2 regions of the Caballeronia sp. S22 genome follow, and region 2 is predicted to be linked to the other one. Evidence: predicted binding sites of a transcription regulator. Region 2 holds the regulator's gene; the other holds the start of a gene.
What was found. Region 2 encodes FliA, which starts transcription of late flagellar genes. Its sites were predicted from a motif close to CTAAAGTTTNNNNNNNNNNNGCCGNTA; they were not measured.
Positions count from the first base shown of each region.

Region 1 (15,943 bases), 300 kb from region 2:
CGACCGGCTGCAGCGACTCCATCACGAAGTTCAGCGGCAGAATGAAGATCTCGTTGCCGACCTTCACCGACATGCCGTCGAGGATCGCGAGCGTGAGCGGCAGCACGATCTTCGTGGTCGTGCCCGCGCCCTGGCGCGACATAATTTCGACGTGGCCGCCCATCGACTGGATGTTGCGCTTCACCACGTCCATGCCTACGCCGCGGCCGGAAATATCGGTCACCTGTTCGGCGGTCGAGAAGCCCGGCATGAAGATGAGTTGCCAGACTTCCTCATCGCTCATCGATTCGGAAACCTGCATGCCCTGCTTCTGCGCCTTCGCGAGAATCTTGTCGCGGCGCAGGCCGGCGCCGTCGTCGCTCACTTCGATCACGATGTTGCCGCCGTGATGCGCCGCCGACAGCACGAGCTGGCCGGTGGTCGACTTGCCCGCCGCGCGGCGCGCTTCCACTGTTTCGATGCCGTGATCGAGCGAGTTGCGCACGAGGTGCGTGAGCGGATCGATGATGCGCTCGATCAGGCTCTTGTCTAGCTCGGTCGCCTGACCGAACGTGACGAGTTCCACTTCCTTGCCGAGCTTGCCGGCGATATCGCGCACGAGACGCGGGAAGCGGCTGAATACGTAATCCATCGGCATCATGCGGATGGACATGACGGCCTCTTGCAGGTCGCGCGCGTTGCGCTCCAACTGCGCCATGCCGTTGAAAAGACGGTCGTGCAGAGCGGGATCGAACGTGCTCGTGGTTTCCGCGAGCATCGCCTGCGTGATGACGAGCTCGCCCACCAGATTGATGAGCTGATCGACCTTCTCCACGCCGACGCGAATCGAACTGCCTTCCGCCGATGCGGCCGCCTGCGGCCGCGCCTTCTTGTCGGCGTCGCTCGCCGCGGATTTCGTCGGTTGGGCAGCGGACGGGACCTGCAAGCCCGCCGCCGCCGCCGATTCTTCTTTCACTGCTTCCTTGCCAGCCACGGATGCGGGCGCTGCATGCGCCTGCGATTGCTTCGGCTCTTCGTGTAGCGTGGGTTGCACTGCCGGTACTGCTGGCGCTGCTTCGGCGGATTGCGCCGCCGCGTCGCCACGGCCGATCGCGATCTGCTTTTCATCGATCACGAAACAGCACACGGCGACGATATCGTCGGCCGGGACGTCCGAGTCGAGCCAAACCACATACTCGGCGTCCGTCTTCTTTTCTCCGACGATGCTTCCCAGATTCCCCAGCTCCTCGATCAGAGTCGCCAGGTCCTTCTCGCCCACCCCCCGTAGCGTAATTTTCAGGTGGGGTCCTGCATCCGCCGCCAGCGCGCCGGTGTGTCCCGGCGTCACATCGGCAGCGGTTCCCGCATGTGTCGATACATCGGTGAGTTCGAATGCGCCGTCCCAGTTGCCGTCGTCCTCGATCACGTCCGCCGCCTGTGCGATCACGTGCGCGGGCGGCGCGTTCGGGCCTTCATAGGCGGGCGCGACGTTCAGCTTCGCCGCGTTCTTCTCCGTGCCCGGCAGCGACGGCGGCTCGATCTGGCCCGGCTGGCCGCCTTCGGCATGCTCGTTCTTCAGGCGCTCCAGCTTCGCGCAGATCGCGGCGGCCGCGGCTGCATCCGGCTCCGTGCTCGCGCGGTAGGCGGCGAGCTGATCCGAGAGCACGTCCTTGGTCGCGAGAAACGTGTCGATCATGTCGCGGCGCAGGACGAGCTCGTTGTTGCGCGCCCGGTCGAGCAGCGATTCGAGGATGTGCGTCGTCTCGGTGAGCGCGGTGAAGCCGAACGTGGCCGCGCCGCCCTTGATCGAGTGTGCCGCGCGGAAGATCGCCGCGAGGTCTTCCGGGTCCGGATTCGCGATGTCCAGAACGAGCAGCAGTTGCTCCATCTGCGCGAGCAGTTCATCCGCTTCGTCGAAGAAGGTTTGATAGAACTGGGTAATGTCGAGTGTCATGCTTGAGTCACCGTCGGCGCGTGGGTGCGCGGGTTGTCTTTTGCTTTCGCTTCAGTGCTGCGTGTCTTCCGAGAGCGCGGCGACCAGTTCGGTCAGCAGGTCCGGATCGAGCGGCTTTTCGATCCAGCCCGTCGCGCCCGCCGAGCGCGCCGCGTCCTTGAAGGGCTCGCCGCCTTCGGTCGTGAGGACCAGGATCGGCGTCGCCCGGTAGGCGTGGTTCGCGCGCAGCGCCACGATCAGATCGAGTCCGCTTCTGCCCGGCATGTGCTGGTCGGTCAGAACCAGGTCGAAGCGCTCCGCGAGCGCCCACTCCAGCCCTTCGTCGCCGTCGGACGCGACGGTCACTTCGTAACCCGCCGTCGCCAGCGTCGCCGAGAGGATTTGCCGCATCGCGGCCGAATCGTCGATTGCCAGAATGTTTTTGATCATGTTTGTCTCTTGCCGTGATGACGGTCGAAACGTGCCGAGTCTTGAGCCTGTTTTTCGAGCAATTTGCTCATTGCGCCGCGGGCCGGGCCGCGATGCCAGGGATGAGCTGGCCGAGCGCAGTCGCCGGCGCGCCTTGCGCGTCCGTGCCGTTGTCGAGCGTCGCGCCCGGCGAGCCGTCGTCGCGCAGCATCGACATTTCCGTCTTGCGATTGAGCACGATGACGCTGATGCGCCGGTTCTCCGGATCGAGCGGATCCTTCTTGTTCAGGTTCTGCGTGGACGCGAGCCCGAGCACGCGCATCACTTTCGCTTCGTCCATGCCGCCCGCGACCAGCTCGCGCCGCGACGCGTTCGCGCGGTCCGCCGACAGCTCCCAGTTGCTGTAACCCTTCTCGCCGCCCGCGTACTTCACGGCGTCGGTGTGTCCCTGCACGACGATGCGGTTCGGCACGTCGTTGAGCGTCTTGCCGATCTCGCGCAGGATGTCGCGCATGTAGGGCTGCACGGCGTTGCTGGAGAGCGCGAACATCGGGCGCTTCTGCGTATCGACGATCTCGATGCGCAAGCCCTGTTGCGTCGACTCGATGCGGATCTGCTGCTTGAACTGGCGCAGCGTCGGATTGGCCTCGATCGCGGCCATGAGCTTCACCTGCAGATCATGCAGGCGCACCTGCTCGCGCCGTTCGAGCTCGCCTTGCGCGGCCTTGAGCAATTCTTCGTCGTTGTTGGCCGAGGCGCGCTGCGCGAGCTGCGTGCTGCCGTCGGACCTGCGCGCCGCGCCCGCTTCGTTGCTGGAAATATCGCGGCCGCCGCCGATGAGAATGCTGTTGTCCATGCCGACGGACTTGCCGCCGACCATCGCGGCCTTGAGCGGCATGTTGAAGTACTCGGCGATGCCGCGCCGCTGCACCGGCGAGGTCGACGAAAGCAGCCACATCAGCAGGAAGAACGCCATCATCGCGGTCATGAAGTCCGCGTAGGCGAGCTTCCACGCGCCGCCGTGATGCCCCTTCTTGCCGGCGACGATGCGCTTGATGAAGATGGGCCGTTCGCTGTCGTTGCTCATCGCTGTGCTCCGGTCACTTCGACTTGACCCGGCGCACGTGTTCTTCCAGTTCGGAGAACGACGGACGTTCCGTCGAGAACAGCACCTTGCGGCCGAACTCCACCGCGATCGCGGGCGCGTAGCCGTTCAGGCTCGCGAGAATGGTCACCTTGATGCACTGGAACATCTTGGTCTGCTCCGCGACGCGCTGTTCCGCGACATTCGCGAGCGGCCCGATGAAACCGTAGGAAAGGAGAATGCCGAGGAAGGTGCCGACGAGCGCCTGCGCGATCATCTCGCCGAGAATCGCGGGCGGCTGATCGGCGGAGGCCATCGTGTGCACGACGCCCATCACGGCCGCGACGATGCCGAACGCGGGCATCGCGTCGCCGACCTTGGTCAGCGCATGCGCGGGCGCCTCGCCCTCGACGTGATGCGTCTCGATCTCCTCGTCCATGAGGCTTTCGATTTCGAACGCGTTCATGTTGCCGCTGACCATGAGGCGCAGATAATCCGTCAGAAATTCGACGATATGGTGATCGTCGAGAATCTTGGGGTACTGGCTGAAGACCGGGCTCTTCGCCGGATCTTCGATATCCGCCTCCAGCGCGAGCGTGCCTTCCTTGCGCGCCTTCGCGAGCAGCACGTAGAGCAGGCCCATCAGCTCCATGTACATGCTCTTGTCGTACTTCGCGCCCTTGAAGAGCGTCGGCAGAACCTGAATGGTCGCCTTGATGGTCTTGACGTTGTTGCCGAGGATGAACGCGCCGACGCCCGCGCCCGCGATCATCAGAATCTCGACCGGCTGCATGAGCGCGCCAAGGTGCCCGCCTTCGAGCGCGTAACCGCCGAAAACGGACAGCAATGTCACGAGCGATCCAACGAAAATCAGCACAGTCGAGTCCTCACGTTTTGATGCGGTAAGACCGCCGTTAAGTGGTTTACGGCACTCGACTGAAAAACTTTGGGGGCAAATCCGCGTGGACGGCAAACGGTAAACCCCGTGTGGCAGCGGGCCGTGCCGGAAGTGCGGCGTCAGGCCGCGATGCCTGGAGCGCGCTCCGTCGCGCCGGACGATGCGATCGCCTTGCGCGTCTTGCCCGCGCGCGACGGCGGCTGGCACAGGCCGCAGACATAGCCCGCGCGCAGTTCGTACGCGTGGGCGACGAAGCGTCCGCCGCAGCGCGTGCAGGCGTTGGTCTGCAGCATGCCGGATTCGAAGTAGCGCACGAGTGTCCAGGCACGCGTGAGCGAGAGGACGGGCTCGTCGCCGTGCATCTCGAGATGTTCGAGGTACAGGCGGTAGCTCTTGACGATCGTCTGAATGGTCGACTTCACGCCGCCGTGCGTATCGACGAATCGATAAATCGCGTGAAACAGCGACGAATGAATGTTCGGCTGCCAGGTCATGAACCAGTCGGTCGAGAACGGCAGCATGCCCTTCGGCGGCGACGCGCCCTTCAGCTCCTTGTAGAGCTTGATGAGACGGTCACGCGAGAGGCTCGTTTCCGCTTCGAGCAACTGCAGCCGCGCGCCCAGTTCGATCAGTTCGATCGCCAGGGTGATTTCGCGGACTTCCGCGACCACGCTTTTTGTCGCCATCGGGTTGTCGCGTGGCTCAGCCGATCTGCTCGACGGGACCGTCGGCCAGCAGGATCGCCGCGTGGGCGTGCGCGAGCGCCGCGCTCTTGTCCTTGTCGGCGAGCGACGAGAGGAGCGTGTGGTCGTCGAAACGAAAGCGGCACAGCAAATGGCTCGACGACGCCACTTTCACCGCCTGCGCGAGCGTCAGCGAAGTCAGCACCTGCGCGACCTGCGCGGAAAGCCCGAGGCGGTACATCGCCGAAACGCGGTCTTCCTGAAGGAGCCGCTGTGCGAGGAGCAAGTACGACAGATTCACCTCGCGGATTTCCGCGAGCGTACTCGTATTGCTGATCGTCATTTTTTTCCCCGAATCGATACTTGGCTGGTCAGGCCCGGCGGGTGAACGTTTGCTCGAATTCGCAAAGGACAGGCGAATGCGGCCCCGCGCGCGTTGTCTGGTCTCGATTCGATTGTCGCCGATGCCCGCGGCCGCGCCTGTAGGACAAACCTTCCGACGCAACGACGGAGTTTCGCGAAGATTCGTGTAGGAATATTTCTTACACGCCCACGCCCTTCGCTTGCCGATCGGCAGACTAAGTTATCGGCAATTATTCGTCTGACTTAATGCCGGTGTTTCGGCTTTTCGCTGTGGGCCGCGCCAGACGACCAATCGCTGCAATGTTCGGCGCGCAGGACCGCAAATTGCTTATAAGAACCCCGCGGCGTGTTCCACGCTTCAAATCCGTCTACATCATCTTTTTTGGTGCAAATTCTGACTTCGTAACAGCACATGTTTCGCGCTGTAACAACGATAAGCGATTGAAAAATGAAATGAAATGCCGCTCTCGATCCTGATAATGGGCAGTAAGGGATAACCCGGTCGCGATGTTTTTCATCTCCGGGCCGATCTCGGGCGGCGTCTACACCACACGCGGCCCGCCCGAATGGCATGTGTTGAGCGCTCGACCGGAGCGTGACTGCAATGCCTCACCTACATGGAGAGTCACGTTATGCGAATCGCACAAATTGCACCGTTGCACGAAGCAGTTCCTCCGAAGTTTTACGGCGGCACTGAACGCGTCGTGTCTTATCTGACCGATGCGCTCGTCGAGCTCGGCCACGATGTAACCTTGTTCGCAAGCGGCGATTCGCAAACCAAGGCGACGCTCGACGCGGTGTGGCCGCGTGCGTTGCGTCTCGACCCGACCGTGCGCGATGCGCTCGCGCCGCACATGCTGCTGCTCGAAACCGTCCGCCAGCGCGCGCACGAGTTCGACGTGCTGCACTTCCACCTCGACTACATGCCGTTTCCGTTGTTCACGCAGATGGATACGCCCTTCGTGACGACGCTGCACGGCCGTCTCGATTTGCCGGAACTGCAGCCGATCTTCAACACGTTCACGAAGGCGAACGTCATTTCGATCTCGGACAATCAGCGTAGCCCGCTACCGCAGGCGAACTGGCTGAACACCGTTTATCACGGTCTGCCGAACGAACTGCTGACGCCGCAGCCGCACAAGAAGCCGGAATATCTCGCGTTCCTGGGCCGCATTTGCCCGGAAAAGCGCGCCGATCTCGCCATCAAGATCGCGGCTCAAAGCGGTCTGCCGCTGAAGATCGCCGCCAAGGTGGACAAGGTCGACCAGGAATACTTCAAGTCGACGATCGAGCCGCTGCTGTCGCAGGCGCATGTCGAGTTCATCGGCGAGATCAACGAGGCGCAAAAGCCGGAATTCCTGTCGGGCGCGAAGGCACTGCTTTTTCCGATCGACTGGAACGAGCCCTTCGGCCTGGTGATGATCGAAGCGATGGCCTGCGGCACGCCGGTGATCGCGTTCAATCGCGGTTCGGTGCCGGAAGTGATCGATCACGGCGTGACGGGCTTCATCTGCGAGGACGTGCAGGGCGCGGTCGGCGCGCTGCAACGACTCGATGAACTCTCGCGTACGGAAATTCGCGCGCAGTTCGAACGCCGCTTCAGCGCGCACACGATGGCGCAGAACTACGTCGAGAGCTACACCGCGATGCTCCAGGCCGCGAAGCGCCCGGTGCTGCGTCAGGTTGCGGTGGGTTAATCGTCATACCGCTCGCCTGATTTCAAGTCGCATCGAATACCGCCCGCTTGCCGGGCGGTATTTTTTTGCGCGCGCCGTTCGGGCGCTCCGCACTTTTTTGCCCACCCTATAAGGAACAATCCGAAGTTTCGTTTCGATGCCCGTGAATTGAGAGCCGATCCACCATTTTTGACAGTTCGCCGAAGACTCCGCGCTTAAACTCCGCTCCGCGAGCGCATCACGCGTTCTTGTTTTAAATCAATGGCTTTTCAATTTTTCACTAAGGCAGGATCATGCATTTGTCGAAGCGTCTCGGCGCTGAAGTTTTCGGTACTTTCTGGCTCGTGCTGGGCGGCTGCGGAAGCGCCGTGCTCGCCGCGGCCTTTCCTCAACTCGGCATCGGCTTCGCTGGCGTTGCGCTGGCGTTCGGTCTCACGGTGCTGACGATGGCCTATGCCATCGGACACGTTTCCGGTTGCCACCTGAATCCGGCTGTGAGCATCGGTCTCGCGACGGCTGGCCGCTTCCCGGTGCGCGATCTCGTGCCGTACATCGTCGCGCAGGTTATCGGCGCGACGCTCGGCGCATGGGTCATCTACCTGATCGCGACGGGCAACCCGAGCTTCGACTTCACGTCGAGCGGGTTCGCTGCGAACGGCTTCGGCGAGCACTCGCCGGGTCATTTCTCGATGGTGGCGGCGCTGGTCTGCGAAGTCGCGATGACGTTCTTCTTCCTGTTCGTGATCCTGGGCGCCACCGACGACCGTGCGCCGAAAGGCTTCGCGCCGCTCGCGATCGGCCTGTGCCTGACGCTCATCCACCTGATCTCGATTCCGGTCACCAATACGTCGGTGAATCCGGCGCGCTCGTCGAGCCAGGCGTTCTTCGTCGGCGGCTGGGCGCTCGATCAACTGTGGATGTTCTGGATCGCGCCGATCGTCGGTGCGATTCTCGCGGGCCTGCTGTATCCGGCTCTGACGCGCCAGAAGTAATCGTCGGCGGCAAATAAAAGACGGGCGCTACATGCGCCCGTTTTTGTTTTCACGCTACGCCGCGCATTCGAATGATTAAAAGCGCGCGACAAATGTAATGCCGAATTACGCAGCATGCTTATGAATTGTTGCGAACCCAGTTTCCTGCATACAGAGCAAGACGCGAAAAGGCCGTCCGACAAGGCTTCCAGCGATGTCACACGCCCAGCTTCCCTTTCCGAAGTCCTTACGTCGCCCTTGCACACCGTAACAAGTCCTCGAAGCATGTAAGACGGCGGACGCTTACATTGAACTCATGCGACACACGTCGCCTTAAAGGAGAAAGACAATGAAGCGCATCGTCACCCAAATGCTCGTCGCGACCGGCCTTGCAATCGGTGCTGTCGGAGCGGCTCAGGCTCACAGCGATCTGCACATCGGCGTATCGCTCGGCGCGCCGGCTTATGTGGCGCCGGCTCCGGTGTACGTGCGTCCTGCGGCGCCTGTGTATCGCGCGCCGTACTATCGCCATGAAGAACCGCGCTGGCACGGTGGCTACGGCCACGATTACGGCCGCTATAACCGCGCGGGCTGGAACCACGGCGGCTACGGCAACAACTGGGGCCATCGCGGATAAGCGAAAACGGGCTGCCGGCAAATCCGGCGGCCCATCGCGATCGACGCTCAGTCGGGCGTCTGTCCCGGCGACGCCAGTTCGTCGCGAATGCCGAACAGCTTGCGCAACTGATGCGCAACGCCCGCTTCGAAGTTGTTCCCGACGCGCGGCACGTCTGGCAGACGCTTGATGAGGTCCGGATTGGCGTTGTTCATCATGAACGGATGCCCGGCGGTTTCGAGCAGATCGATATCGTTCATGTTGTCGCCGAACGCGACGCACTGCGCGGTATCGACATCGAGCCGCTCCAGCACGAAACGCAGCGCCCGCCCTTTTGATACGTCGGACGTCATCACTTCCAGGCAATCCGGCAGCGAATACGTGACGTAGAGCGAATCGCCGAATTCACGTTCGAGGTTCGCGGCGGTTTCCTTCAGATCCGCCGGCTCACCGATATACAGCACTTTCGCGATGTTCACGCCGTCATGCTCGCGCAAATCCATCACCTCGTACTTGAAGCCCGAATCCTGGTGGAAAACCAGCAGTTCGGGCGCGTGGCGGTCGATGAGCCAGGCGTCGTCGGCGAACAGATTGACGATCACGCGGCCGTGCGCGCCCGCGAGTTCCGGCTGCACGAGACGGCGTACGGCGGCGGGATCGAGGTCGCGCGAATAGATGCGCTCGTCGCCGGGCGCATGCACGCGCGCGCCGTTTGACGTGATCAGATATGCGTCGACGCCGAGCAGATCGCGAATGCCGGCGACGTCACGGTAATGCCGGCCCGTCGCAATGATGATGGGCACGCCGCGCGCCGCTAGCGTGCGCACGGTTTCGGCGGTGAAGGGGTCCAGCTGGTGGTCGCTGTTCAGAAGCGTACCGTCGAGATCAGTAGCGATGACCGAGTACATGACTGCCTTTGTGGTGCCGCAAAGCTCGTTATTTTATCGCGCCGGGCTGCCGGCAGCCCCGAATGCGGACGCCGCGCGCCGCGCCAGTTCGAGTGCGCCCGCTGCCGAATCCGCACGCGGCGCCCGCACCCGTTCCCGCAACACGTCCGGCACGAACGGCTCGTAAGGCTCGGCAAGTCCGCCGCACAGCGCGACGGGCAGCGCGCCCGCCGCATCGAGCGCCGCGACCAGACGCTCGATTTCGAGCGCCGCGCGCTTGAGCAGCCGCGCCGCGACCGGATGATCGTGGAACTCGAACACGGTCGGCGCAAGCGTCGCGTAACCGGTCTGGTTCGCGGCGCAAAGCCACACGACGAGGCTGTCGCGATCCGTCGCACCGGTGCGCGCGAGCAGCGCACGCGACCATGCGTCTTCGGTCGCGCGGCCGTCGAGCACGCGTTGAAGATGAACGACCGCGCGCAGGCCGAGCCATGCGCCGCTGGCTTCGTCGCCGCTCGGGAAGCCGTAACCGCCCGCGATGCGGCAAACGCCTGCCTCGTCCAGCGACGCCGCGATGCTGCCCGTGCCGAGCGCGACGATCACGCCGGATTCGCCGCCATGCGCGCCGAGCACGGTCGTGTAGGCGTCGCTTTCCACGCGCAACGCGCGCACGTCCGGCGCGCAGGCGTGGAAGGCCGCGAGCCAGTCCGCGTTGTTCACGCCCGCCAGTCCGCAGCCGAGCACGCAGTTGCGCCAGTCGAAGGGCAGCGCGGCTGCGTCGAACGCTTGCCGGCACGCATCGCCGATGGACTGCCACGCACGTTCGACGCCGAGCCCGAGTCCCGACGGTCCGCCATTCGCGCGTGCGAGCTCGGTGCCGTGCGCGTCCGCGAGGACGACGCGGGTGCCGCTTCCGCCGCCGTCGATGCCGAGCAGGAAGCCGTTGAATTCCGATGTCGAGGATGTAGTCATGGGCGCAAGCTTACCGGTGGCCACGGCGCGCGCCAATTGGCCGAATGGCAGAGGTGGCGCGTCGCGGACGTTCGGCTATGCTGACGCGATCCAAAAAACGACGAGGACTCGCAATGGCAGACACCGATCACACCCGCTGCGCCTGGGCCACGACCGACGCGATGATCCAGTACCACGACGACGAATGGGGCGTGCCTTCGCGCGACGACCAGCATCTGTTCGAAATGCTGATTCTGGAAGGCGCGCAAGCCGGCCTCTCCTGGTCGACGATCCTCAACAAGCGCGAGGGTTATCGGACGCTTTTCGCGGGCTTCGACATCGACAAGGTGGCGCGCTTCACCGAGAAGGACATCGAGCGGATCGTGCTGGACGCGCGCGTCGTACGTAACCGGGCGAAGATCGAATCGGCGGTGCTCAATGCGCGTGCCGTGCAGCAGATCCAGCAGGAACACGGCTCGTTCGCGGACTTCGTCTGGTCTTTCGTCGATGGCAAGACCATCGACACGCCGCGCGATGCCGCGAACCCCACGCCGGCATCCACGCCCGAATCCGACGCCTTGAGCAAGGCGCTCAAGAAGTACGGCTGCAAGTTCATCGGCACGACCATTTGCTACGCCTTCATGCAGGCCACCGGTTTGGTCAACGATCACGCCGTCGGTTGCATATCGCGAGAAAAACCTAAGACAAAAAGGAAGACGGCCGCCAAATCCACACGCTGAAGATATTCGTATGCGGGAAATTTTTGCTTTTTGGCAACACGTCTGAGTACAAAATACGTCTCTTGGCGTAAACACCTATAGAAGCCGATTTTTTTGCAGTGAAGCACGCGCAATGCCCCGAATTGCAAGGCTTTTTGCCGGGTTTTCCGCACTGCACGAACGTACGAGCCGTGTAAAAATGGCGTCCTCGCGTGCGCTGGCGCACCTTTTTACCGGACCGAACCGTTATAACTGACGGTGTACGGATCGTTCACTGAGTGTAGAAATCCGACGCGAGCCAGTCCGGGAAACCGCCGTGCTCGATGCAGTGTCCGAGCGGCGAAGCGTTCATTCAGGTTGCCACATTCGCAACGACGCCGCCGCTCCGGTAAGCAGGTGCAGCTTCTCGAAAACTCAAACGCACGGCCGCTGCGCAGGGGCGCAGGGGAGATGATCATGAAAAGCTTGAACTTCCTGACCCATCAGGAGATTTTCAACGGCGCGGTACAGCATCTTTTTGTGCAAGGGCAAGCGGCTTTGCTGCCGCAGGGCGGCGGCGCGTATCGCGGATACTGCGGCGGCTGTCCTGTCGGCAGCTTCATCAAGCCGCGCGACTACATCACCGCGATGGAAGGCGTGCCCATTCGCTATATCGCGAAGCCGCCCGAGCAGGTGCCGGCGTACATGGATGTCGGCGTCGCGGCGCTCAGGCGCGCGCTGCTCCGTGCGCGCATCAACGTGTTCGATCCCAATACCGTCGAATTGCTCTCCTGTCTGCAGAACGTGCACGACGTCTTCGGCAAGTGGGAGTGGCGCGAGCGTCTGACGTCGATCGCGCGTCAGTTCGGGCTGTCCGCCGAACTTCTCAAAACGGCTGCGTGATATTGCAGGTGCTGTGATGTTGAGCCCCATTACGATGTTGAGCCCGAAGGAGATTTACGAGCGCGTCAGCGAGCACTTGCTGACGCAGCGCGCGGTGTCCGAAGACGACAACGGTTCGTGCCGGCTCCGCAGTCCGGAAGGCCGCAAGTGCGCGATCGGATCGCTGGTGCGCGACGAGCTGTACGAGCCCGAGCTGGAAGGCGTCGGCATTTCGTACTATCGGCATGCGCGGGACGGACGGCTGTTGCGCGCGCTCTACGCATCGAACGTGAATGCCTACGATCCGAACATCATCGATCTGCTGATCGAGCTTGAGGAAGTACACGATTACGCCGATATCGACGAGTGGCCGGAGCTGCTCGCGGCGCTCGGAAAGCGTCACGCGTTCGTGTGACACGCGCAATATCGTAGTTCGAAGCACAAACAAAACGGCGGTGCGCCCATTTGGGTCGCACCGCCGTTTTGCCATGCGGACGAGAATCCGAAAATTCTCGCCGGCCAGAGACGCTTAGTGCATCTTCTTCGGCAGCATCTGGCTGCGCAGGCGCTTGCGCAGACGCGCGACAGCGGCGGCCTTCTTGCGCTTGCGCTCGGTGGTCGGCTTTTCGTACGACTGGCGCTCGCGCAGTTCGGCGATGAGGCCATTGCGCTCGATGGTGCGGCGGAAACGCCGAATCGCGACATCGAACGGCTCGTTTTCTTTGAGGACGATAGTGGTCATGTAAATCCTGAGTTTGCTAAACGTATTTTCAAGCGCGCGACGATAGAGCTGCCGCGCCCCGGCACTCCGATCGTCCGCCGGACATGAAATAGCGCGGCGGACACGAGCAAAGCGGCCACGGAGGCCGGAAAAGAGATCGTTGGGATTCAGCCGCCAAAGCGGCATGCGCTTTCGAAGGAACCACACGAACGCGCGTTTCGGAGCCGTTCGCCGCTGCTTGTTGACGTTGTCATTCTCAGCGGCGAAGGCAGGAAATCGGGCACATTTCTCGATTCGGGCGCGATGTTACCAGAACACCGCACCACTGCCAACTCCCCCCGATCCATCCAACCCATTGATGCAACAGATTTATTTCTGCCACGCGCTGGCTTCGTCGAGGAGCTGGATGTCGTCGGCGGCGAGTTGCAGACGCGTCGCGGCGGCGAGGCTTTCGAGTTGCCCGACCGACGTGGCGCTGGCGATCGGCGCCGTCACGCTCGGACGCGCGATCATCCATGCGAGCGCGACGGTCGCGGGCGTCGTGTCGTTGCGCTTCGCGACTTCGTCGAGCGCATCGAGAATCCTGAAACCGCGCGCGTTCAGATATTTTTCGACGCGCGAGCCGCGCGCCTTGTGCCGCGTGTCTTCCTTCGACCGGTACTTGCCCGACAGGAAACCGCTCGCGAGCCCGTAGTACGGCACGACCGCGATCTTGTGCTGTTCCGCCACCGGCTCCAGACCGGTTTCGTAGCCTTCGCGATCGTAGAGGTTGTATTCGGGCTGAAGGATCTGATACGCCGGCAGTCCCGACTCCTTCGCGACTGCAAGCGCCGTATCGAGCCGCTCGCCCGTGTAGTTCGACGCGCCGATCACCCTCACCTTCCCCGCCTTGATGAGCTTCTGATACGCGTCGAGCGTCTGATCGAGCGGCGTGTTCTCGTCGTCGTAATGCGAGAAGTAGACGTCGATGTAATCGGTCTTGAGACGCCGCAGCGAATCGTCGACGGCCGCCGCGATGTTCGCCGCCATCAGCCCGGCGCGCGTGCCGAGCTTGCCGACTTTTGTCGCGAGCACGACCCGATGCCGCTTGCCGCTTTCCTTGAACCACTTGCCGATGATCGTCTCCGATTCGCCGCCCTGATGCCCCTCGACCCAGGCGGAATAGACGTCCGCGGTGTCGATGAAATTCAGGCCGTGGTCGACGAACGCGTCGAGGATCGAGAACGACGTGCGCTCGTCGGCAGTCCAGCCGAATACGTTGCCGCCGAAGACGAGCGGCGCGATCTTCAGGTCCGATGTGCCGATGCTGCGTGTCTGCATGTGTGCTCCGAATGCGCGAAAAGAACGGACCGAAAAGCATACGCGCGAAACCGGCGCCTTGCTGGGCGAGCGTTCGCAGGCTTACGACTGCATTCATTACACAAATCGTTTGCGAAGGGCTTAAGTTTTTTTCGTGGGGCCCGATAACCACAAGTAGGCGGCCGGCTATCACCGAGCGCAGGACCGCCAGGCAACACTCGGTGCCAAAGCCAAAGCCAGACAAAGTCTCCCAGGAGAGCAAAAATGATCGGTATCAATAGCAATATCAATTCGCTGGTTGCCCAGCAGAACCTCAACGGCACGCAAAGCGCGCTGTCGTCGGCCATCACCCGCCTGTCGTCGGGCAAGCGCATCAACAGCGGCGCGGATGACGCAGCCGGCCTCGCGATCGCCACCCGCATGACGGCGCAGATCAACGGCCTGAACCAGGGCGTGTCGAACGCCAACGACGGCGTGTCGCTCGTTCAAACCGCAAACAGCGGTCTGTCGCAAATCGCCGACAACCTGCAGCGTATTCGTCAGCTGGCTGTTCAGGCTTCGAGCGGCTCGCTCTCGACGTCCGACCAAGCTGCACTGCAACAGGAAGTGACGCAGCGTATCAGCGAAATCAACCGTGTTTCGTCGCAAACGACGTTCAACGGCAAGAGCCTTCTCGATGGCTCGGCAGGCAGCCTGTCGTTCCAGGTTGGCGCGAACGTCGGCCAGAGCATTTCGGTTGACCTGTCGAGCGCGAACGTGTCGGCTACGGCACTCGGCACGCCGTCCAAGGGCACCACGCTGGGTACGATCGACGGCCTGTCGCTGGGCACCAACGGTGCGTACACCACCGGCGGCACGATCACTTCGGTGACCGTGAAGGCCGACGGCAGCGGCGGCTTCACCTACGAGGACAACGCCGGCAATGCATTCACGGGCTCGAACTTGTTCAGCTCCACGTCGGGCGGCAACTTCACGCTCAACGGCGCAGCATTCAGCGGCGGGGCTCCGACCTCGGGTACGCAGGTCACGGAAGTGGCGTCCCTGAAGACGGCCGCATCGGTTCCGAACATCAACAGCATCGACGTTTCGGCAAGCGGTGGCGCAGCATCCGCGATCTACTCGGTCGACAACGCTCTCGCGACGATCAACACGCTCCAGGCAAGCCTGGGCGCCACGCAGAACCGCTTCTCGTCGGTCGCGTCGGCTCAGTCGGCTCAGGCGACCAACCTGTCGTCGGCTCAGTCGCAGATCATGGACGCGAACTTCGCGCAAGAAACCGCGAACCTGAGCAAGGCGCAAGTGCTCGAGCAAGCCGGTATCTCGGTTCTGGCGCAAGCCAACTCGATGCCGCAGCAAGTGCTGAAGCTCCTCGGCTAAGCAACATCGCAGATGCAGTAAGCGGCGCGCGAATTACTTGAAACGCGCGCCGTTCATGACGAAACATCGCAACACAGAAGCAACGAAGCAGCAAGTCAGCGCACCGGGAGCTCGTCTCCCGGTTCGCGTTTGCGGAAAACCCAGCGTTTTTCGCCCACATTCAGACAAACGCCACACGCAACGAACGGAGTACACATGACCACCGTAGCCACGACCTCCACATCGGGCACCACTGTCGATCCGAACAGCGCCGTACAACAGGCTGCGCAGTCGATCATCAGCGGTTCGACGAATTCGACGATGGACGTGAACTCGCTCGTTTCGGCGCTCGTCAATGCGAAGGTCGCCGGACAGACCGCCGCGCTCACCAACAAGCAGACAGCCGACAACACGCAGCTCACCGCGGTCGGTTCGCTCAAGTCTGTGCTCTCGCTGCTGCAAAGCTCGCTCTCGAAGCTGGCCGACGGCACGTCCATGTCGTCGTTCACCGCGACTT
Region 1 is NZ_OZ180035.1:3,145,220-3,161,162, forward strand. Features, by position in the region: gene cheA (chemotaxis protein CheA) at 1-1,933, opposite strand, end outside; gene ACEN42_RS14770 (response regulator) at 1,985-2,362, opposite strand; gene motB (flagellar motor protein MotB) at 2,430-3,428, opposite strand; gene motA (flagellar motor stator protein MotA) at 3,442-4,302, opposite strand; gene flhC (flagellar transcriptional regulator FlhC) at 4,443-5,009, opposite strand; gene flhD (flagellar transcriptional regulator FlhD) at 5,026-5,343, opposite strand; gene ACEN42_RS14795 (glycosyltransferase family 4 protein) at 6,002-7,066, shown strand; gene aqpZ (aquaporin Z) at 7,339-8,037, shown strand; gene ACEN42_RS14805 (hypothetical protein) at 8,366-8,653, shown strand; gene ACEN42_RS14810 (Cof-type HAD-IIB family hydrolase) at 8,701-9,540, opposite strand; gene ACEN42_RS14815 (BadF/BadG/BcrA/BcrD ATPase family protein) at 9,574-10,491, opposite strand; gene ACEN42_RS14820 (DNA-3-methyladenine glycosylase I) at 10,605-11,210, shown strand; gene ACEN42_RS14825 (hypothetical protein) at 11,646-12,071, shown strand; gene ACEN42_RS14830 (hypothetical protein) at 12,088-12,465, shown strand; gene rpsU (30S ribosomal protein S21) at 12,580-12,792, opposite strand; gene ACEN42_RS14840 (aldo/keto reductase) at 13,141-14,091, opposite strand; gene ACEN42_RS14845 (flagellin) at 14,335-15,447, shown strand; gene fliD (flagellar filament capping protein FliD) at 15,643-15,943, shown strand, end outside.
Region 1: a site for FliA is predicted at 14,211-14,237, ahead of ACEN42_RS14845 (flagellin). Genes of this name have one in related genera too.

Region 2 (15,943 bases):
CGAACGGCCCGGTCCGCGTTTGCGGCCGGGCCGTTTTGCGTTGACTCTTGCGAATGCCCTAGCTCGTTCTCACTTTGTCGGCCATCGGGCCTTTGGAGTTCTCCGCAGCTTCGAGATAACTCACTTCCATGCCCGCTTCCAGATCGTCGGGATCGAGATCCGCCAGTACGGAATAGCGGAAATACACATCCTTCGAACCCGTCTCCGGTTTGATAAAACCCCAATGCTCTTTCAGCGTGCCGATCACGCCGACTTTCCAGTCCGACTCCACCGCCCCGGCGGCCGGCTGCCGGTCGCGTTGTCGTTTGAATAAGGTGCTCAGCGCGTCACGTTCCGGTCCTTTGGATTGGTCCATCCTGTCGATAACCTCCGACATCGTGACCGAATAAGTCACTTCCTTATGTAGCATCTGGCTGGGCCGCTCCACGTTGGCGTCGCCATCCACCGCGTCACGGGTAATCGACCAGCTGATCGCCATCACGCGGATGCCAAGCGTCTTGAGTTTACGTACGAGCGGTATGAAGTCGCTGTCGCTGGCGATCAGCACGACGACATCGAATTGCTTGTGGATCGACAGTTCAAAGGCCTCCAGTGCGAGCCAGACGTCGATGCCCTTTTCCTTGCCGGCGAAGTTCATCGGCAGGTAGTGCGCGGTGACGTTCGCGCGCATCAGAATCTCATCGACGACCCGGTCGTTCAGAAGCGCGTCGTTGCCCTTCTCTTTGCTTTTCTGCGCAGAGAAGCGGCCACGGAAATAGTGCGCGTCGATTACTTGACAGTTGCGCGGATCGACCTTTTCTTCGTCCGCAACCTTGTAGCAGATGTAATCGTGAAGCCCGGGAATCGAAATCCAGGCCCTTTTATCATGCCGATGGTTGTAGTACTTGCTGACGCGATCGAAATAATTTCCGTCGTAGAAAACGCCAATCTTGGTCAGTTGCCTCGCTGCATGTGACATCGTGCAGTCGCTCCTTTTGTCGATTATCGAATCGACTCCCTGTATCGAGAGTGCGGATCCGATTATCGGAAGCGAGCAGATGTCTTCGGTAGTGCAGGATGCTGAATTAAGGTTGCCAGAGAGCAGATCAATCGGACGAACTCTTGGGTCGCTTCCAACCCGTCACCATCGCGCGAATAAGATTCTCCCGCGTCCACACGCTCATCAGCACCGCCGCCGCGACATGCACGCATACGCAAACCTCGACCGCAATCGACAGCCACGTATGAACCTCTTGCGGCCACTCCTCACCCCAGAACGCATCGAGTCTCATGATCCAGCCTGACACCGCGAGCGCGAGAATCAGAAACCAGAGAAACAGCGCCATCAATCCGCCGAGCGGATTGTGCGAAACGTGATGCATCGGCTTGCCGTTCGCAAGCGATTTCAGATAGTCGGAGAGATGCGAACGCGTCGGCCACCACGCTGAAAATCGCGCGTGACGCGATCCGATGAAACCCCACACGACACGCGCGACAACGAGCGCCGCCGCGACATATCCAAGCAAACGATGCGTGGAATCCGTCGGCCCGAACAGATTCCACAAGACGATGCCCGCCACGGCCCAGTGCGTGAGCCGCACCCACGCGTCCCAGACTTTCACGCGGGCAAAGTCCGTCACGCTTACTCGACTTCCGACTTCACGACAGCCAGCGTCTTCGTGTCGTAATAGATCTCGACTTTCTTGCCGTTCTTGTCGTGGCCATAGATCTCATAGCAGTTGCCATCGACCTTGAACTTGCGAATCTTGTAGCCTTGCGACTCGAGTTGAGCCTTGGCATCCGATTCCTTCATCCATTCGCTCTTCGGATGCGCGGTGCAGTCTGCCTTCGCGAAAGCCGCGCCCGAAAAGCCCAACGCCAATGACAACGCCAGAATCTTAAGCATCGCTAACTCCCTGTGTTTTCGAACTGGCTACTCTACTGCCACCGGGAGCGGTCTGCAAGAAGATTGAAAGTTTGTCTCTTAGCGCTGTCCTTGCCGGCGAATTTGTTCGAGTGTCGCGCCCGGCGTGCTCTGATCCTGCGGAATGCGAATCTCGATCAACGCGGGCAGGCCCGATTTCCGGGCGCGTTCGAATGCAGGCATGAACTGATCCGTCGTTTCGACGAGTTCGCCGTGCGCGCCGAACGCGTGCGCAAACGCGACGAAATCCGGATTCGTCAGCCCCGTTCCATGCACGCGGTTCGGGTAATGCCGCTCCTGGTGCATACGGATCGTTCCGTACTGCGCGTTGTTCACGACGATGAAGATCACCGGCAATTCATATTGCATCGCCGTGGCGAGTTCCTGACTCGACATCATGAAGCAGCCGTCGCCCGCGAACGCGATCACCGTGCGGTCCGGATAAAGCGACTTCGCGGCGATCGCGGCGGGCACGCCGTAACCCATCGCCCCGCTCGTCGGCGCGCACTGCGACCGGAAATGCCGATACGAATAGTGCCGATGCAGCCAGGTCGCGTAATTGCCCGCGCCGTTCGTGAGGATCGAATCAGCGGGAATCGTTTCCGCGAGCTGGCGCATGATTTCGCCGAGCTGGACATCGCCGAGCATCGGACGCGGCGTGCGCCATTCGAGATACGCGGCGTGCGCGGCCTCGGCTTCGCCATTCCACGCGATATTCGCGGGCGGCGTCAGCGCCGCGAGCATCGACGCGATTTCCGGCATGCCCGAGACGATCGGCAGGTCGGCGCTGTACACGCGCCCGAGTTCCTCCGCGCCCTGATGCACGTGGATGAGCGTCTGCTTCGTCTTCGGGATGTCGAGCAGCGTGTAGCCGCCCGTCGTCGATTCGCCCATGCGCGGGCCGAGCACGAAGAGCACGTCGGCATCGCGCACGCGCGCCGCGAGCGCCGGATTGATGCCGAGGCCGACATCGCCCGCATAGTTCGGATGCTCGTTCGACAGCGTGTCCTGATAGCGGAATGCGCAGCCCACCGGCAACCGCCATTGCTCGACGAAGCGCGCGAAGTCCTGCGTCGCCTCGAGCGTCCAGCCGCTGCCGCCCGCGATCACGAACGGCTTCTTCGCGTTGGCGAGCAGTTCGCGCAACCGGTCGATCTGCGCCGTCGACGGCGATGCCGCCACGCGCTGATAACGCGGCGCGGGCGGCGCTGCGGCGACCGCTTCGGTCAGCATGTCTTCGGGCAGCGCGAGCACGACCGGACCCGGACGGCCCGAGGTCGCCGTGTGAAACGCGTGGCTCATGTACTCCGGCACGCGGCGCGGATCGTCGATCTGCGCGACCCATTTCGCCATCTGCCCGAACATGCGCCGATAGTCGATTTCCTGAAACGCCTCGCGGTCCATGTGATCCCGCGCGCATTGGCCGATGAGCAGGATCATCGGCGTCGAATCCTGAAACGCGGTGTGCACGCCGATCGACGCGTGCGTCGCGCCCGGCCCACGCGTGACGATCGCGACGCCCGGTTTGCCCGTCAGCTTGCCGACCGCTTCGGCCATGTTTGCCGCGCCCGCCTCGTGGCGGCAGACGATCGTCTGAATCTGCGAGGTTTCGTCGTGCAGGGAATCGAGCACGGCGAGAAAGCTCTCGCCGGGCACGCAGAACACGCGCTCGACGCCGTGATGCACGAGCGCATCGACGAGAAGACGCGCGCCGGTAGTTTGATTGTCGGGAGAAGCGGATTGCGCGGAGGGGACAGCGGACGCCATGCGAAGAACTCTCCTGTGAGTGTCCGGATCGTCGCGGATGCGGGCCGGACCGTGAGCGAATTGCCCTAAAGCTTACGCCGTCGGGCGAGCACGCGGCCAGAAGCAAAGCGGAATTTTTTCCCGGCGCGCGCGACCTGTTCGCGCTGCCCGCGGCATTTCCATCAGCCGAAATACCCCTTTTTCTCGCCCCTTATCCAGCGATGGAGAAAGGGTGGAGTTCGCAATAATGGCTTCACTGAAAAGCGGACACGGCAACGAGCCAAGCGGGTCCGCCTCGCAAAGATCGCAGTTTCACCTCATCGGGGGCAAGTTTGAACATTCGTAAATTCATCGGCGCGAACAGCCGCGACGCATTGCGCCAGGTTCGTGAAGCGCTCGGCCCCGATGCCGTGGTGCTGTCCAATCGCACGCTGGATGATGGTTCCGTGGAGATCGTCGGTGTCGCGGACAGCGATATCGCGTCGATCTCGCCGGCCGCGAAGGAACAGGCCGTGCGCTCGGGGGGCTCGTCGCGCGCCGCGCTGGCCGCTGCGGCCGCCGCGCTGCCGGCGAAGCAATCCGCCGCGAATCCCTACGCGAGCGGGGACGTGTTTTCGTCGGTCTTCGGCGCAAACACCGACGCCGACGATGAAGACGATTTCGCGCACGAACACGAAGCCGCTTCCGACGAAGAAGCGCCGCGCACGATGGCCGACTCGAACCCGTGGCTGATCGAGCATGCGAAGCGCATCGCGCAGCAGGCGACGATGCCGTCGAACCGACCGCTGACGGCGTCCGCCGCGATCGCTCGCGGTATGGGCGTGCCGGTTCCTGTCGCCGCGCAAGAGACGCGCGCCGACAGAACGCCGGAAGCAGGCAAGTACGCGATTCGCCAGCAAGCGCATGCGCAAGCGAACCGCGCGGAGGCCATCGCTCAGGCGCGCGTTCAATCGAAGGTCGAAACGCCCGACTGGGCACGCGAAGCCGCGCAGGTCGCCGCACGCCGCGCCGCGCAGAAGATCAACGCGAGCGCGCCGCACGCCGAAGCACCGGCGGCGAGCACCGCGCCGGCTGCGCAGGAAGGCGCCTTCGAAGGTCTGCCGGCGAACGCGGCGGCGGTCGTGACGGAAGCGATCCGCGCACGCATGGAGCAGGTCGTCAACGAAACGGTGATGAACGAGCTTTCGTCGATGCGCTCGATGATGGAAGAGCACTTCTCCGGTCTGCTCTGGGGCGAGCGCCAGCGCCGCAACCCGACGGGCGGCGCGCTGACCAAGCGTCTCTTCGCCGCCGGTTTCTCCGCGCAACTCGTCCGCATGATGGTGGACAACATGCCGGAGATGGAAAGCGTGGAAGGCGCGCTCGAATGGGTGCAGGAAGTGCTCGAATCGAACATCCCGGTGATGGATAGCGAAGATGCGCTGATGGAACGCGGCGGCGTGTTCGCGCTGATGGGCCCGACGGGCGTCGGCAAGACGACGACCACCGCGAAGCTCGCGGCGCGCTGCGTGATGCGCTTCGGCGCAAGCAAGGTCGCGCTGCTCACGACCGACAGCTACCGGATCGGCGCGCACGAGCAACTGCGCATCTTCGGCAAGATTCTCGGCGTGTCGGTTCACGCGGTGAAGGACGCCGCGGACCTGCAGCTCGCGCTTTCCGAGCTGCGCAACAAACATATCGTGCTGATCGACACGATCGGCATGAGCCAGCGCGACCGCATGGTCTCCGACCAGATCGCGATGCTGTGCGGCGCGGGTCATCCGGTGCAGCGCATCCTGCTGCTCAACGCGACGAGCCACGGCGACACGCTCAACGAAGTCGTGCAGGCATACAAGAGCGCGGCGGATCAGCCGCCGCTCGCGGGCTGCATCCTGACCAAGCTCGACGAGGCGACGAATCTCGGCGGCGTGCTCGATACGGTCATCCGCTACAAGCTGCCGGTGCATTACGTGTCGACCGGCCAGAAGGTGCCGGAGAACCTGTACGTCGCGACCAAGCGTTTTCTCATCAAGAGCGCATTCTGCATTCCCCGCGACGGCTCGCCGTTCGTTCCGCAGGACGAAGAAGTGCCGGCGCTGCTCTCCGCATTGTCCGCGCGCGCCACGACCGAACTGCATGGGGTGCACTTTGGATAAGTTCGTGCTCGACCAGGCGGAAGGTCTGCGACGGCTGCTCACGCGTGCCGGTTCGCGCGTGGTGGCGGTTGCGGGCGGGCCGGCGGGCATCGGGTGCACGTCGGCGGTGGTGAATCTCGGCGCGGCGCTGTCCGTGCACGGCAAGGATGTGCTCGTGATCGACGAGCATCAGGACGCGGGATCGGTGAGCCGCATGCTGGGTTTGTCCGATGCAGGCACGCTCGCCGCGGTGATGTCCGGCCGCCGCGCGCTCGCCGATGTCGTCGAGCGCACGCCGTTCGGCTTCTCGCAGATCGCCGCGCCGCGCGACGAGCGCATCAGCCACGACGCCGCGCAGTGCCGCGCATTGCTCGATGGTCCGGCCGACATCGTTTTGATCGATGCGCAGCTGGACCGTCACGGCGCGCTGTCGACGCTCGCGGCTCAGGCGCATGACTTTCTCATCGTGACGCGGGTAGCCGCGTCGGCGATCACCGAGGCGTATGCGTGCATGAAGCGCCTGCACTACGCCCATGCGATCGGCCAGTTCCGCGTGCTCATCAATCACGTGCAGAACCCGGCTGACGCGGCGGTCGCGTTCGACAACCTGTCGGGCGTCGCGAGCCGGTATCTGGCCGTGTCGCTCGTGCAGGCAGGGTATGTGTCCGAGGATGCGCGCGTCGCTCGGGCAAAGGAACTCTCACGCTGCGCAGTCGAAGCGTTCCCGGCCACGGCCGCGGCACGCGACTACCGCGCGATCGCGGCGGAGCTCCTCCACTGGCCGATGCGCCCCGCGCCGTACATGCGCGCGGCGAACGGCCAGCCAGACGCGCGAATTCCGGTTGGCGACTCTGAACAGGGCGGGCGGGAGGCGGCGCATCGTGTGGCCGCGCTTCACGACTTTGCAATGAGCAGCACGGCGTCGATGTGATCAAGATAGGTGACCATGATGTATAACGCCCAAGGCAAACTCTCACAGTCGGACGTCCTGACGAAATATGCGCCGCTCGTTCGTCGGCTGGGGCTTCAGCTCGTCGCCAAGATGCCGGCGAGCGTCGATCTCGACGATCTCATCCAGGCCGGCATGATCGGTCTGCTGGACGCGGCGAGCCGCTACAAGGAAGATCAAGGCGCGCAATTCGAAACCTACGCGAGCCAGCGCATTCGCGGCGCGATGCTCGACGAGCTGCGCGCCAACGACTGGCTGCCGCGCAGCATGCGCAAGACGTCGCGCGAAGTGGAATCGGCGGTGCATAAGGTCGAGCAGAACCTCGGCCGCTCCGCGAGCGAGACGGAGATCGCCGAGCACATGAAGATGCCGCTCGATGAATATCAGTCGATGCTCCAGGATCTGCACGGCAGCCAGCTGATCTACTACGAAGACTTCGACCGCTCCGCTGACGACGAGCCGTTCCTCGACCGTTATTGTGTCGATCGCTCGGACCCGCTTTCGGCGCTGCTCGACGACAGCCTGCGCGGCGCGCTGATCGAAGCGATCGACAAGCTGCCCGAGCGCGAGAAGCTGCTCATGAGCCTTTACTACGAACGCGGCCTGAACCTGCGCGAAATCGGCGCGGTGATGGAAGTGAGCGAATCGCGCGTGTGCCAGCTGCACAGCCAGGCGGTCGCACGTCTGCGCACGAAGCTGCGCGAGCAGGCGTGGACGAGCGTCGAGGCCTGATTCAGTTCGTTTCGAAGTCGCGCGTTTCGGCGAAGACCGTTTTCCCTTCGCCGAGACTTTTCGCGCGATACATCGCACGATCGGCGGCGCGCAGCACGGCGGTGATGCCGGATTGCTGCGCGCTCGTCGCGCTCGAAAGCAGACACGCGCCGATGCTCGCCGATACCGACACCGGCCGCTCCTGCACCGATGTCATCGCGTCGAGAATCGAGTGAATGCTGTCGGCCACCGATAGCACCGCCGCGCGGTCGCGCACCTGATGTGCGAGCACGACGAACTCGTCGCCGCCCAGACGCGCGATGGTGTCCGACTTGCGCATGCGCTTCGCGAGCGATTGCGCGAAGGCTTGCAGCAGCATGTCGCCGACGGCGTGACCGTAGGTATCGTTCACTTCCTTGAAGCCGTCGAGATCGATGAGAAGGAGCGCGGTGGCATCGTCGCCATCGGTTTCGCGCGCGGTCATCGCACGATCGACGATCCGTTCGAGCGCGTATCGGTTGGACAGGCCCGTGAGCGGATCGGTCGATGCCTGACGCGCGAGATCGCGATTCGCATTGCCGAGGCGATCGACGAGTACGCTCAAATACACCGATGCGCCCAGCACGCTCAAACCGAGCCCGATCGCGGCGGGAAGATTGGCGCGCCACCACGGCTGCCAGACGCCGAGCGCCATCACGACGATAAGCGCCGTCGCGCACGACACCGCGAGCGTGCGCTTGCCGTAACGGCATCCCGAGCCGATCAGAAACCAGAACATCACCCAGATGAGCGGCAGCGCGATCGCGCCGCCCGCTGCAAGCGCGAGCCCGAGCAGCGTTTGATCGGCGATGGTCGTGACCGTGAGACGCTTCTCCGACGGCGTGCTCATGCGGCTGACGATCAGCAGCGTGGCCGCACCGTAAGACACGTAGAGCGCGATGAGACGCGCGACCGCCAGTGCATCGTAGGAAGGGCGGAGCCACGCGAAGATGCCGTAGGCCAGAAGAACCGCCGCCCCCATCCAGACCCGCAGCGTGGCCTGCTCGCGCTCGGGATTCCGGTGCTCGGACCATGCGAAGGCATAAGGCCGGCGTGCCGGTTGATGCGCCTGCTCCATACTGAACCCCTGGATGGTGATTTCTTTCTTTTATCTTGCTGTCGTGTACTGCGGCCCCGTCGCGTGGCATCGGCTTTATGGCGTGGTATCGAATTGCGCCGAGCGAGCGATCCGCTATTTTGCAACGTTTTGCGAAGACGCTGTGTTTCGTGTAATAACGGCTTTCGCACTTCTATTTCCGATTCACCGTGATGCGCGACGAATCCATTTCTCTGGTCGGCGAATGGCTGCCGGTCTGCAATAGCGAAGACGTTCCCGAAGGCGGCGCGCGCGGCTTTGTCGTCGCCGATGAGCGCATCGTCGTGTGGCGCGACAGTATCGGCGCGGCGCATGTGTGGCGCGATTACTGTCCGCATCGCGGCGCGCAGTTGTCGCTCGGGCACGTGATGCGCGATCAGATCGTGTGCCCGTATCACGGCTGGCGTTACGACATCGAAGGGCAGTGCTTGCGGATTCCATCGAATCCATCTTTGCGTCCTCCGAAGCGTGCCTGCGCGACGACGTTCGTCAGCGAGGAGAAGTACGGCGTCGTGTGGATGTGCTTCGGCGAGCCGGCCTACGCGCTCGATTTCTTTCCCGAAGCCGCGATTCCCGGTGGCCGGCGCATCAATCTCGCGCCGCAGACGGTGAGGTCATCGGCGCCGCGCGTCGTCGAAAATTTTCTCGATATGGCGCACTTTTCGTTCGTGCATGTGGGGATTCTGGGCGAGGACGCGCACACGGAAGTGCCGGATTATGAAGTCGTGCAGACTTCCGATGGCGGACTGGAGGCGCGGCAGTGTCGGTACTGGCAACCCGCGGGGATTCCTGGACAGGGCGGCGGCGCGATGATCGATTATGTGTATCGCGCGAAGCGTCCGTTGATCGCGAGTCTCACGAAGATGGCGTCAGGCGGACAGGGTGCGCTGCATATCATGCTGGCGGCGTCGCCGGTGACGCAGACGGAAACGCGCGCGTGGCTCGTGTCGATTCATGAGGACGACGCGACGCATTCCGATCAGGCGCTTTACGACTTCAATATGGAAATACTGATGCAGGACACGCCGATCGTCGAGTCGCAATGGCCTCGGCGTCTGCCGCTCGATCTCGATGCGGAGTTGCATCAGCGGTGTGATCGGATGGCGGTGGCTTACCGGAGATGGCTGGCGGGGATGGGGTTCGGCTGGGGGACGATTCTCGCGGAAGCCGAATGATCGCGCGTCGCGGAGAAGGATTGGCGCGCCCGGCTGGGATCGAACCAGCAACCCCTGCCTTCGGAGGGCAGTACTCTATCCATTGAGCTACGGGCGCATCGGGGAGAGGCCTTGCGTGAGGGAAGCGCCAAAAGACAAACGGCTGCTGCAAGGCCCAACGAATCCGAGAGAATACCTGTTTTCCGTGACTTCGTCCATCGCACGGGGTTGGACGCATCGCGCGAAGCATCACACGATTCGGGTAAACGCCCGCACTGCCGCCACAGCCACCTCGCGCCGACAGTTAAGCGTTCCGTCTATAATCGACCGTGCCTTTCCCCAGGCGCGCCCAAGCGCAATGCGGTAGCTGTCACGCTGTCACTGAACCGACTCACACCAAAAAACGGGAGACGAGACAAGCATGAGCGAAGCACCCCACGGAGCCCCGATCAAGACGCCCGGCCAACTCATCGCCGCGATCATCGCGGGATTCGGCATCCCGGTCGCCATCATCATCCTGCTCGCGGTTTATGTGAACAACTCGACGCGTACCGGCGCGGGCACGGACATCGAGCAGTCGGTGAACGAGCGCATCGCGCCCGCCGCGCAAGTCGATATCCGCGACGCCAACGCGCCGCGCGTCTACAAGTCCGGCGAGGAAGTCTTCAAGGCCGTGTGCTCCGCCTGTCACGCAGCGGGCACCGCTGGCGCACCCAAGTTCGGTGATGCCGGCGCGTGGGCGCCGCGTATCGGTGAAGGCTACGACACGCTCCTGCACAACGCGCTCAATGGCAAGGGCGCGATGCCCGCACGCGGCGGCACCAGCCCCGACGATTACAGCGACTTCGAAATCGCGCGCGCGGTCGTCTATATGGCCAACGGCAGCGGCGGCAAGCTGGCGGAACCGGCGCAACCCGCATCGGGCGCGGCGGCGAGCGCGGGCGCATCGGGGGCGGCAGCGGCATCGGGCGCAGCGGCTCCGGCAGGCGCGAGCGCGAATGAGAACGCGCAGGCGGCGGCAGCCGTCGCAGCACTGGCATCGGTGCCGCAGGCTGCAGCACCGGCAGCGGGTGGCCAAAGCGCCGATGCGGCTCAAGCCGGCAAGGCGCTCTATGAGCAAGTCTGCCAGGCATGTCACGCGGCTGGCGTGCTCAACGCGCCGAAGTTCGGCGACAAGGCCGCATGGGCGCCGCGCCTGAAAGAGCCGATGGACACCGTCTACAACTACGCATTGCACGGCAAAGGCGCGATGCCGCCGAAGGGCGGATCGAACGCACCGGATGCGGACGTGAAGGCCGCCGTCGATTACATGGTGAACGCGGCGAAGTAACGATCGCGCGTGCAATGAGAAAACCCTGCGTCGGTTCAAGCGGCGCAGGGTTTTTCATTTTGAAGCGCGAAGAAAGCGAAAGCGTCAGGTCTTCTGCAACATCGCCTTGAGCATCGCCATCCGATCTTTTGGCGACAACGGCTTCTCCTCGGCCGTCGGCGGCGGTGCGTCGTCGAGCAGCATCTCGGGGATGAAGCGCGACGGCTCGCACACCACCGTCTCCCGCGCGCGCTTTCTCTTCTTGCACCAGTTCAGATGCAGACTGCGCTGCGCCCGCGTGATCGCGACGTACATCAGCCGGCGCTCTTCCTCGATACGCGAATCGTCGACGGGCGCGTCATCGTCCGAGCTGCCGCGATGCGGCATGATCCCTTCTTCTACGCCCACCAGAAACACGTGCGGATACTCCAGTCCCTTCGACGCATGCACCGTCGAGAGCCGCACCGCATCCGGATCTTCTTCCTTGCCTTCGAGCATCGACATCAGCGCGACGGTCTGGATCAGGCCGAGCAGGTTCTTACCTTCATCGGCGAAACCGTCGGCGGTGTCGTAGCCGGTCTGCTCCGCGCCCGGCGCGGCTTCCGGCTTCGTGCCCTTGCGCTTCAACCATTCGAGAAACTCGAGCACGTTCTGCCACTTCGATTGCGCCTGCCGTTCGTCGTAGGCATCGTAGAGATACGACTCGTAGTGGATGGCTTCCATCATGTCGTCGAGCACTTCGGTCGCCGGATCGCGCGCCGCACGGTCCGACAGCCGGCGAATCCATTCGCAGAACGTGCGCAGCGGCTCGACCTGCCGCGCCGACAGACGCGCCTCGATGCCGCCCATGAACACCGCCTCGAACAGCGACACCTTCGCGGCGCCCGCGAACGCGCCGAGCGCTTCGAGCGTGGTATTGCCGACGCCGCGCCGCGGAGTCGTGATCGCGCGGATGAACGCGGGATCGTCGTCGGGATTGGCGATCAGACGCAGATACGCGATGAGATCCTTGATCTCCGCCTTGTCGAAGAACGACTGCCCGCCCGACAGCACATAAGGAATGCGCTCGCGGCGCAGCACCTGCTCGAAGATGCGCGCCTGAAAGTTGCCGCGATAAAGAATGGCGTAATCGCGAAACTGCGTGCGCCGCTCGAACTTGTGCGCCGACAGCCGGAACACCACGGACTCGGCCTCGTGCTCTTCGTCGTTGCAGCCGGTGACGGTGATCGTGTCGCCCATGCCGTGCTCGGACCACAGCTTCTTCTCGAACAGCTTCGGATTGTTCGCGATGACGTTGTTCGCCGCCGTCAAAATGCGCACCGTCGAGCGATAGTTCTGCTCCAGCTTGACGACGTGCAGCTTCGGGAAATCCTTGCCGAGCTGCGCGAGGTTTTCGAGCGTCGCGCCGCGCCAGCCGTAGATGGCCTGATCGTCGTCGCCGACAGCCGTGAACGCCGCACGCGGGCCGGCGAGCTGCTTCAGCAATTCGTATTGACAGGCGTTGGTGTCCTGATATTCGTCGATCAGCAGATAACGCAGGCGGTTCTGCCACTTGTCGCGCACCTGCTCGTTCTCGGCGAAAAGCTGCGCGGGACGCAGGATCAGATCGTCGAAATCAAGCGCCTGATACGCGTGCAGCGTCGCCGCGTAGCTGCGAAAGACGATCGCCGCCTGATGCTCGTCCTCGTTATTCGCGAGCACGGACGCCTGATCCGGCGAGACCATCGCGTTCTTCCATAGCGAGATGATCGACTGGATCTTGCGAATCAGGCCCTTGTCGGTCGTGCCGAGTTGTTCCTGCACCATGCCGAAGCAGTCGTCCGAATCCATGATCGAGAACTGCGGTTTCAGTCCGACATGTTCCGCTTCCTGCCGCATGATCTGCACGCCGAGCGAGTGGAAGGTGCAGATCGTCAATTGATTGACGGGAATCTTGCGGCCTTCCTTGCCGGGCGTGGTGAGCGTCTTGCCTTCGAGCAGCTTCGCGGTGCGCTCGCGCATTTCGAGCGCGGCCTTGTTCGTGAAAGTGAGCGCGGCGATGTGCTTCGGCTCGAAGCCGCGTCCTTCGATCAGATGCGCGATCTTCTGCGTGATCACGCGCGTCTTGCCGCTGCCCGCGCCGGCGAGCACGAGACAGGGACCATCGAGATAGCGCACGGCTTCGCTTTGCGCGGCGTTCAGACCAGCGGACATCGTTTTGGACTTTTGGAGTTCGGGCGCGCTTAGCTGAAAACCTGCGCGCGGAGGAGAGCGCGATGTTAACACGATAGCGGCGGCGCGGTTCCGGCCCCTGTTCGTGCCACAATAACCGATCGAATTCACGACAGGACGATGCCCGCATGAGCACAGCACTGAAAGTCGGCGTGATGGGCTACGGCCTCGCCGGCGCGACGTTTCACGCGCCCGTCATCGAGCACTGCGGACGGGCGGAAGTCACGGCCATCGCGACGAGCCAGGCCGAACGCGCGGCCGCGGATTATCCGAACGCGCAGATCGTCGCGGACTTCGATGCGCTGCTCGCCGTCGACGGCCTCGAATGCGTCGTCGTCGCGACGCCGAACGACACACACTTCGATCTCGCGCATCGCGCGTTGTCGGCGGGTAAGCATGTGGTCGTCGACAAGCCGGTCACGCTTTCCGCGCGCGATGCCCGCACGCTCGCCGATCTCGCGCAGCAGAAAGGGCTCGTGTTCGCGCCGTTCCACAATCGCCGCTGGGACGGCGATTTCATGACGGTGCGCGCGCTCGTCGAAAGCGGGCGGCTCGGGCGCATCACGCATTACGAATCGCATTTCGACCGTTTTCGTCCGAAAGTGCCGCAGCGCTGGCGCGAGGAAGCGGAGCGCGGCGGCGGCCTGCTGTTCGATCTGGGTCCGCATCTGATCGATCAGGCGCTGACGCTCTTCGGCGCGCCGCAGACGGTGACGGCGTTCGTGAAGGCGCATCGCGATCACGCGCACGCGCCGGATTACGTGCATCTCGTGCTCGGTTACGAGGACAAGGAAGTGATCCTGCACGCGAGCGCGCTCGCGGCGCTGGAGCCGCCGCGTTTCGCGATCCACGGCACGCGCGGCAGTTACGTGAAGAACGGGCTCGACACGCAGGAAGATCAGTTGCGTTCGGGTATGCGGCCGGGCAATGCGGAGTTTGCGAAGAATCCGCCGGGCGTGCTGCGCGAAGTCGATGGCGATCACGATCTGCGTCATGAATTCGCCACGAAGGATGGCGCGTATGTCGAGTTTTATCGCGCGCTGGCGGCGTCGATTCAGGACGGCAAGCCTTTTCCGGTTTCGCCGCAGGACGCGGTCGATACGATGACGATTATTGAGCTGGCGATTCAGAGTGATAGGGAAGGGCGGAGTGTGCCGTTCGCACGGGGAGAGTAATCCGACGTCGAGCAACGCGTGGAACTGGTGGCGGCACCGAGACGCCGCTTAAATTATTTGCCGTTTCCAATGTTTCAATGCGCGTTGACAGTGGTTTATTTCTTATTTTTAACAAGATAATCCATGAACTCGATGACGCTGCTAGTATCCAGACACGCACGCATTAACGTCTGGAGCAAGCGTCATTGAATCTTCCAAAATCCGCTACCTCGGAATGGCTCAGCGAAGTGATCGACATGACGATCACAGCAAGTGGAAACGAGCTCCGGATAAAGCGCATCGAACGAGAAGCGCGAGCGCTCCTCCAGAAAAATGCGGGCCAGCCGGAAATGTGCTGGCTTGTACTCTCGTTCATCGCGTTCTTGCAAGGAAATCGTGGCGACTGCATTCGTTGCGTCGAAGCAGCCAACGCGCTGGCAAACCGCGACGTGACGATACTGGGTAACGCGGCGACGCTTATGTGCGACCTCGGGGAACCTGAACTTGGCGCGAAATACGCTCGCCAATTTGCAGCTTTAAGTCACAGTGATCCGAGATTGGCGATCAACGCCGCCCGTGCGCTTTATGGCGTTCTTCTTTTTGAAGAAGCAGCGGACGTAATGTGCGTTCGGAATGCCGAGTCTTTGCTCAGCCAAGACGATGGTTTCCTCCGCGATTTAAGTGACACGATCACTTTGTTTCAAACCGCCGGCGTTCATGCTGAACTTCGCCAAGCCCTATTGGAATCGGCGACATCGATCGTGCGCGCAACAGGTTGCGAAATCAGACGGGCGCGTCCTGTTCGATATTTCGAATGCACGATGAGATACGAACTGTTCGTTGAAGAGTCGGCCAGTCAGTGTGCCAGCGTGAACTTCGCAATCGCTGAAGGCCTCGTCGAGCAATTCGAAGAAGCATATCCGGAGTTGATCACTTTTGTTTGCCGCCCGCTTGGATCATTCACGCCGCGCGGTATCTCTATTGAAATTTAACGATGAGCATTGACGTTGCAGATTTAATTGGTTTGGCGCAGCAATTATCTGCGGGCGACAGCGAGTGTGAGTGGCGATCGGGGGCGTCGCGCGCCTATTACGCTGCATATCACAAGGCACTCCTGGTTGCGGATAAGTGCCTACCACCCAATCCCTTTTTAGCCGGAGAACATCAGCGCCTGGCGGATCGGTACATTGCGGAAGGAAAAAAGGGCAAAGCGCTTGCATATGTGCTGATAGACCTCAAAAAGGTGCGAACGCTTGCTGATTACCATCTCACAGAATCGTTTCGTCAGCACGATGCAACAGATCTGGTGGCCAATTGCATTGCGTTCTTGCCGAGAGCGGATGAATTTGCGACTCGACAAACTAACGGCACATCCGCGGCAGTCTGAACACAGTTCAGCCAACGCCTCCACCGTCCATCAGACGCGCCCGAATCCGTTTGACAACCCCAATTCGGTCGCGTAAATTCTGCCGCACGCGTCGGGAGAGCGCGTGGTTTCGTTCATGCAGCGAAGACCGCGCCGCCGAAGGGGCACACCCGCAAACTCTCAGGCAAAAG
Region 2 is NZ_OZ180035.1:207,008-222,950, forward strand. Features, by position in the region: gene ACEN42_RS00940 (NYN domain-containing protein) at 59-958, opposite strand; gene ACEN42_RS00945 (cytochrome b/b6 domain-containing protein) at 1,086-1,619, opposite strand; gene ACEN42_RS00950 (PepSY domain-containing protein) at 1,622-1,885, opposite strand; gene ACEN42_RS00955 (thiamine pyrophosphate-binding protein) at 1,964-3,670, opposite strand; gene flhF (flagellar biosynthesis protein FlhF) at 3,982-5,784, shown strand; gene ACEN42_RS00965 (MinD/ParA family protein) at 5,777-6,694, shown strand; gene ACEN42_RS00970 (RNA polymerase sigma factor FliA) at 6,710-7,444, shown strand; gene ACEN42_RS00975 (diguanylate cyclase) at 7,446-8,540, opposite strand; gene ACEN42_RS00980 (Rieske 2Fe-2S domain-containing protein) at 8,732-9,733, shown strand; tRNA gene ACEN42_RS00985 (tRNA-Arg) at 9,755-9,830, opposite strand; gene ACEN42_RS00990 (cytochrome c5 family protein) at 10,134-11,042, shown strand; gene ACEN42_RS00995 (UvrD-helicase domain-containing protein) at 11,127-13,214, opposite strand; gene ACEN42_RS01000 (oxidoreductase) at 13,361-14,407, shown strand; gene ACEN42_RS01005 (hypothetical protein) at 14,593-15,378, shown strand; gene ACEN42_RS01010 (hypothetical protein) at 15,381-15,773, shown strand; glycine riboswitch at 15,856-15,943, shown strand, end outside.